Alloacidobacterium dinghuense: one gene and its partner. The protein of the gene in region 1 interacts with the protein of each later gene in a pairwise test. Links are inferred from orthologs where the notes say so. Each region holds a gene or a part of one and is shown in the gene's direction. Other genes may lie near its edges.

What was found.
Region 2: the proteins of mobA (region 1) and H7849_RS05240 interact in binary tests that used the Escherichia coli proteins (3 or more experiments, as listed by UniProt). The link is inferred for Alloacidobacterium dinghuense from one-to-one orthologs.

The regions. Positions count from the first base shown.
Region 1 is NZ_CP060394.1:2,085,970-2,089,289, reverse strand. The notes cover bases 96-3,095. They hold mobA (molybdenum cofactor guanylyltransferase), read left to right. Parts: upstream 96-1,295; coding sequence 1,296-1,895; downstream 1,896-3,095. Other genes in these bases: H7849_RS08435 (lipocalin-like domain-containing protein), read left to right, coding at 2,721-3,095; H7849_RS08440 (ABC transporter ATP-binding protein), read left to right, coding at 1,915-2,718; H7849_RS08450 (dipeptidase), read left to right, coding at 96-1,299. In the rest of the region: more of H7849_RS08450, read left to right, coding at 1-95; more of H7849_RS08435, read left to right, coding at 3,096-3,176; H7849_RS08430 (NAD+ synthase), read left to right, coding at 3,195-3,320. UniProt on the Escherichia coli protein: Transfers a GMP moiety from GTP to Mo-molybdopterin (Mo-MPT) cofactor (Moco or molybdenum cofactor) to form Mo-molybdopterin guanine dinucleotide (Mo-MGD) cofactor.
Region 2 is NZ_CP060394.1:1,292,364-1,295,535, reverse strand. Bases 58-2,909 are described here. They hold H7849_RS05240 (molybdopterin molybdotransferase MoeA), read left to right. Parts: upstream 58-797; coding sequence 798-2,021; downstream 2,022-2,909. Other genes in these bases: H7849_RS05230 (mechanosensitive ion channel family protein), read left to right, coding at 2,551-2,909; moaC (cyclic pyranopterin monophosphate synthase MoaC), read left to right, coding at 2,031-2,498; H7849_RS05245 (carboxypeptidase regulatory-like domain-containing protein), read left to right, coding at 58-725. Also shown: more of H7849_RS05245, read left to right, coding at 1-57; more of H7849_RS05230, read left to right, coding at 2,910-3,172. UniProt on the Escherichia coli protein: Catalyzes the insertion of molybdate into adenylated molybdopterin with the concomitant release of AMP.

The DNA.
Region 1 (3,320 bases):
ATTCCGTCTGTTTCTACGCTGCCGGAGCACAAGGGCGATGTGCGCCGTGCTGCTGAGGTTCTGGTGGCGGAGTTGAAGCGGATTGGAATGGAGAATGTGCGCCTGATTGAGGGCTCGGGGCATCCACTGGTGTATGCCGACTGGCTGCATGCCGCCGGCAAGCCAACGTGCCTTTGCTACGGCCACTACGATGTGCAGCCTCCGGATCCGCTCGATGAATGGTTGACGCCTCCATTTGAGCCGACGGAGCGGAACGGCAATCTGTTTGCACGTGGCGCGGTGGATGATAAAGGCCAGATGTACATGCAGGTGAAGGCTCTCGAATCACTCTTTAAAGCACATACGGGCAAGTTGCCGTTGAATGTCCGCGTGATTCTTGAAGGGGAAGAGGAAGTTGGCGGGGAGTCGATTGCGAAGTTCGTGCGTGAGCATCCGGAGCAGTTGAAGGCTGATTTCGCACTCGTGTCCGACACAGAGATGTTTGCGCCCGAGTTGCCGACGCTTTGTGTGGGGCTTCGCGGCATGATCTATACCGAGATTGAAGCGCGCGGCGCGAAGAACGATGTGCACTCGGGTATGTATGGCGGCGCGGCGCCGAATCCATTCGTTGCGCTGGCGCAAATCATCGCACAGCTTAAGGACAAGGATGGGCGAATCCTGATTCCGGGCTTTTATGACAAGGTGCAGGCTCCGAGTAAAGATGAGTTGAAGGCGTGGAAGAGTCTGCCCTTCGATGAGGAACACTATCGCCTCAATGAAGTTGGCTCGGTGCAACTGACGGGAGAGCCAGGATATTCGGTGATTGAGCGCACATGGGCACGGCCAACACTCGACGTGCACGGAATGCCCGGCGGTTTTATCGGAGCAGGCGCGAAGACGGTCATTCCGGCGAAGGCCGTAGCCAAGGTGTCGATGCGGCTGGTGCCGGACATGACGCCGAAGGAAGCGTTTCAGCAGTACAAGAGCTATGTTGAATCGATCAAGCCAGCGGGCGTGGAACTCGACGTGCGCCTCATTCACTCGGGTGACGCGATCGTGATCGGTACCGATAATCCTTATATCAAGGCGGCGACAAAAGCACTGAAACAGGTCTGGAACAAAGACACTGTCTTCATCCGGTCGGGCGGGTCGATTCCGATTGTTGGCGATTTTGAGCGCCACCTGAAGATTCCCACGGTGATGATGGGCTTCGGTCTGCCGGATGACAATCTGCATGCGCCGAACGAGAAATTTCATCTGGCGAATTTCTATCGCGGCATCGAATCGATCATTACTTTCTTTGAAGAGTTGGGGAAGTGAACGGATTCGTTCTAGCTGGCGGGCGCAGTACTCGCATGGGAAGGGACAAGGCTCTCCTGCCTTATGCTGGGCGTCCACTGATTGCGCACGCTGTTGATTTGCTGAAGATGGCCGGGGTTGAACCTCATATTGTTGGCGCGCGGCCTGACCTCGCTGCTTATGCTCCTGTTATCGAGGACCTGCATCCAGGTTGCGGTCCTCTTGGTGGAATTGAGGCAGCGCTGGCAGCGAGCAGCAGCGAGCTGAATCTCTTTCTACCAGTTGACTTGCCGCTGCTGCCAGCGGCGTTTCTCCGCTATCTTCTGCAACGCGCTGAGATCTCGGGTGCAGATGCAACGATGCCAACATGGGGAGGCGGCCCGGAACCGCTGTGTGCTATCTACTGCCGCGACCTGCTGGCGGGAATTCGCGAGTCGCTGGCATCGGGAAACTACAAAGTGATGCATGCTGTTGAGAATGCCGTTCGCCCAAGCGAGGTAGATCTTTTCAGCGTGGAAGCCGTTGCTGCGACGCGGGACGACTGGCCGCTGGACCCACCGTTGCGGCGGTGGTTTCAGAATCTGAACACACCCGCGGAACTGGCGCTGGTAAGCTGATGGAAAGGAGATCCACGGTTTGAGCGTCCCTGTCGTCGTGGTCGAAGAAAAAAGCAGCACGGCTCCAAAGCACGAGCCCTATATTGCGTTCGATAAGGTCTCAAAGTCGTTTGGCGACCTGGTCGTGTTGGATGAAGTAAGCTTCTATGTCTTTCCTGGCGAAACACTCTGCATTCTTGGACGCAGCGGCGTGGGCAAGTCCGTTTCGCTGCAGCAGATTATGGGCTTTCTTAAGCCGGACACGGGACAGATACTTGTGGCGGGTGAGAACATCTGCGGATTTACGGAAGAACAGATGCAGGCGATCCGCCGTAAGGTCACCATGGTTTTTCAGAATGGGGCTCTCTTTGATTCTTTGAGTGTCGGCGAAAATGTGGCGTTTCCTCTGCGTGAGCGCGGCGAATTGATGGAGGACCAGATTCAGCAGATTGTAAACGGCCTGCTTGAGATGGTTGGCGTGGCAGCGATGAAGGAGCTTCTGCCGTCGGACCTTTCGACTGGAATGAAGCGTTCTGTGGCCATCGCGCGTGCTCTTTCAGCGCAGCCGGAGGCGATTCTTTATGATGAGCCGACGACGATGGTCGATCCATTGATCGCGAGGCTGCTTGGGAATCTGATTCAAAAGTTGAAGCACCAGCTTCACCTGACCAGCATAGTGGTGACGCACGACATGCGCTTCGCCAAGAAGCTGGCTGATCGGGTACTCTTTCTGCACCAGGCTAAGGCGCACTTCTTTGGAACGATGGAAGAAATGGAGAAGTGCGACGATGAAGTGGTGCAGCAATTCCTGGAACTGGATGCGCTGATACTTCCGGAAGCGTAACTATGTCAGCTACAAAAGAGATGAAAGCAGGAGCATCGCAGACCGCGGGCGGCGAATTTGTCGGCACCTGGAAGCTGGTCGACTATTCGTTCCTGCATGAAGATGGAACGGTTGAGAAGCCGTGGGGCGATCACGTGGTCGGCTATTTGCTTTACTCGGCGGAAGGTTATATGAGCGCCAACCTCAGCCCGGCGAGCCGTCGGCACAACGTGGAGACTACCGAGAACCAGAAGACGCGGCGGAAGCGCGATTATATTGCCTACGCCGGGCCCTACACAGTTGAAGGCGACACCGTTACACACCATGTAGAGGTAAGCCTTTTTACCAACTGGCTTGGCACAGCGCAGGTGCGTCATCATAAACGCGTAGGAAATACGCTGATTCTGCGCACTCCACCCATTCCATCCGGTGAAGGTGTCGTGGCGGTGCAGCTCACATGGGAGAAGGTAACGAAATAAGGTTGTTACACTAAAAGAGTGAAGATTGCGCTCGCTCAGATCAATCCCACCATCGGCGATTTCACCGGCAACGTAGAAAGGATTCTCGATTTCACGCGGAAAGCGCATGAAGGCGGCGCTGACCTGGTTCTGTTTCCCGAACTC
Region 2 (3,172 bases), 790 kb from region 1 along the record:
ACCAGCGCAAGGCTCTCGAAGAGTTGAAGACAAAGAATGCTACGGCGATGAAGGAAAATGCTGTCATCAAGAACCTCAACGCCGATCTCATCAAGGCGCGCGACGACAACAAGAACAAGAATTTCGCCGAAGCCGAGCAGTTGATGCAGCGAGACACGCAAGCCAAACCGGATGCCGCCGTCCTTTGGCTCGAACTTGGTGTAGCCCAGGCTGGCCAGAAGAAGAACAGCGATGCCGAGACCTCGCTTAAGAAGGCCGTCGAATTGGACAGCCAAAGCAAGAAACCCAATCCGGAAATCGAAGCCGGCGCCAACAATGCTCTGGGCGAAGTCCTCGCCAATGAAGGAAAGGCGCCAGATGCCCAGGCTGCATACGACAGTGCGGCCAAGATCAACCCGACCCAGGCCGCCATGTACTACACCAATGAAGCCATCATCATGGACCGCGCCGGACAGGTTGATGGAACCGTGACCGCAGCAGACAAAGCCATCGCGGCCGATCCGAACAAGCCGATCCCCTACTACCTGAAGGGCAAGGCGCTCATCAACAAAGCAACGGTGGATCAAAAGACCGGCAAAATCGTCCTGCCTCCTGGCTGCGCCGATGCGTATCAAAAATACCTCGAACTCGCCCCCGACGGCCAGTTCGCTCCGGAAGTGAAAAGCGTGCTTCAGGAGTCAGGCGAGACCATCAAGAGCACCTACAAGGCAGGTAAAAAGAGCTAGCCTGCGTCCCCATTCCAACCACGAGCGCCGTTGCCATCAGCGGCGCTCTTCTTCTTTGGCTAGAATTTCAGTGTGCCCGAACTCATCCTGACTTACGCGGAAGCCGCCGCCGTCGTCCAAGATCACGCAAGCATCCTGCTCGGCCAGAAGCCTACCGCAGAGAGTCTCCCACTCCTTGCTGCGCTTCATCGCGTCCTCGCTGAGCCGATTCTCGCCGATCGTAACCAGCCGCCGTTCCCGCGTTCCACGCGCGACGGATTCGCATGCCGCGCTGCCGACATCGCGGCGGCAATGCCACTCCGCGTCATCGGCCAGCTGAGAGCAGGCGACGTGTGGAAGGCTGCGCCGCTAGCAACGGGCGAAGCGATTGAAATCATGACCGGCGCTCCCGTTCCGGCAGGAGCCGACTGCGTCGTCATGGTCGAACACACCAAGGTGAGAGAAGACGTGCTGTTTGTCGAACAGGGCCGCATTCTGGGAGCCGGAGAAAACATCGTTCCATCCGGCGCAGAAGCTCAAGCAGGGAGCATCATCGTCGATGCCGGAACCCGGCTCGCAGCCTCGCACATCGCAGCCGCCGCCGCATGCGGTTACGCAAACCTACCTGTTTGTACCCGCCCGCGCGTCGCTATTCTCGCCACCGGAGACGAGCTCGTACCTATCGATCACGCTCCGCTCACTCATCAAATTCGTAACTCAAACAGTTACTCATTGGCAGCGCAGGCTACCCTTGCAGGCGCCCAGCCCTTCATTCTTCCGGTTGCCGGCGATAGCCAGGATGAAATTGAATCCTCCATCGGCAGTGCATCCGGCTGCGATCTGCTCCTGCTTTCAGGCGGCGTCTCGATGGGGAAATACGATTTCGTCGAACAGGCTTTGCGCGCGCTCGGCGCGAAATTTATCTTTACTGGTGTGAAGATCCAGCCCGGCCACCCTGTAGTCTTCGGCAAGCTGCCACAACAATATTTCTTCGGGCTTCCCGGCAATCCCGTCTCCACGATGGTCACATTCCTGCTCTTCGCACAACCGCTTATCGCCGCGCTCAGCGGAGAAACCGCCGGAGGTCCGCGTTTCGCCCTCGCGCACCTCACCCACAATTTCCGCACCAAACCGAGACTCACCCGCTTCCTGCCTGCAAGCATCGATTTCAAAATCAATTCACCGCAAGCGACTATCATTCCCTGGCAGGGATCTGGCGACCTCGCCAGCACCGCGGCAGCAAACGGCTTCGTCGTCATCCCACCGGACGCAGAACAACTCACCGCCCAGGATCGCGTCTCCGTGCTGCTGGTTTAGGCTATTTTCATGAGCAAGCTCTCACACTTCAACGAAGCAGGCGAAGCAACCATGGTCGACGTGAGCGCCAAAACCTCTACGCGTCGTGAAGCCGAAGCCTCGGCCTTTGTCGCGCTTTCCGCAGAAGTGCTCGCAGCGTTGCCAAAAAATCCGAAGGGCAATCCGCTCGAGGTCGCCCGCTTCGCAGGCATTCAGGCAGCCAAGCGAACCTCAGAGTTGATTCCCATGTGCCATCCTTTACCGCTTAGCTTTGTCGATGTAACAACCCAGATCACAACCGATGGCATCGCCATTCGCTGCGTCGCAGCAACCACTGGTCCCACCGGCGTTGAAATGGAAGCCCTCACCGCCGCCTCTGTCGCTGCGCTCACCATCTACGACATGTGCAAAGCGCTCGACAAAGGCATCACCATCCGCGAAGTTCGTCTTGAGCGCAAATCCGGCGGCAAAAGCGGCGACTATCAACGCGTAGGCTGACTCAAGAAACCTGCGTTTTCGACTATCTCTCGAAGAAACAGACCAACACATTATGCTTTTGACGATTTACAATACGCTTTCTGCCCACCGGCGGGACTGGGCAATCGGTATCACCCTCCTCTGTCTCGCCATCCTGTTAAGCTTCTTCGCGCACGACATCTTCTTTCGTCTGCTGGCGCGCTTCCGGCCAAAATATCAGGCGGAGCGGCCGCTCTTTGCCACCGCAACCCAGAGATTGCGGCGCCCCGCGCGCTGGATCGTCATCCTCACCGCCATCGGCTTTTCGCTCCCGTGGATTCCCATCCCACCCAACTACACGGACCTGGCGCACAAAGCACTTGGCATCTTGTGGTTCCTTGCCCTCGGCTGGTTCATGATCTCCGCCGTCTATATGGTCGAAGATCTTCTGCTGCGCCGCTATGATGTCGGAGCCAGCGACAATCTCAGAGCACGGCGCGTACGCACGCAGATGCAGTTCATGCGGCGTATCTCAATTTTCCTGCTGCTCTTGATCGACGCCGGCCTGATCCTCTCACTCTTCCATGACTCCAAAATCTGGCACTACGGCGCGGGATTGCTCGCGTCTGCCGGACTGGCCAGCCTCGTTCTCGCCACAGCCGCAAAATCCACCGCCTCGAATCTGCTCGCCGGACTTCAGATTGCGTTCACTGAGC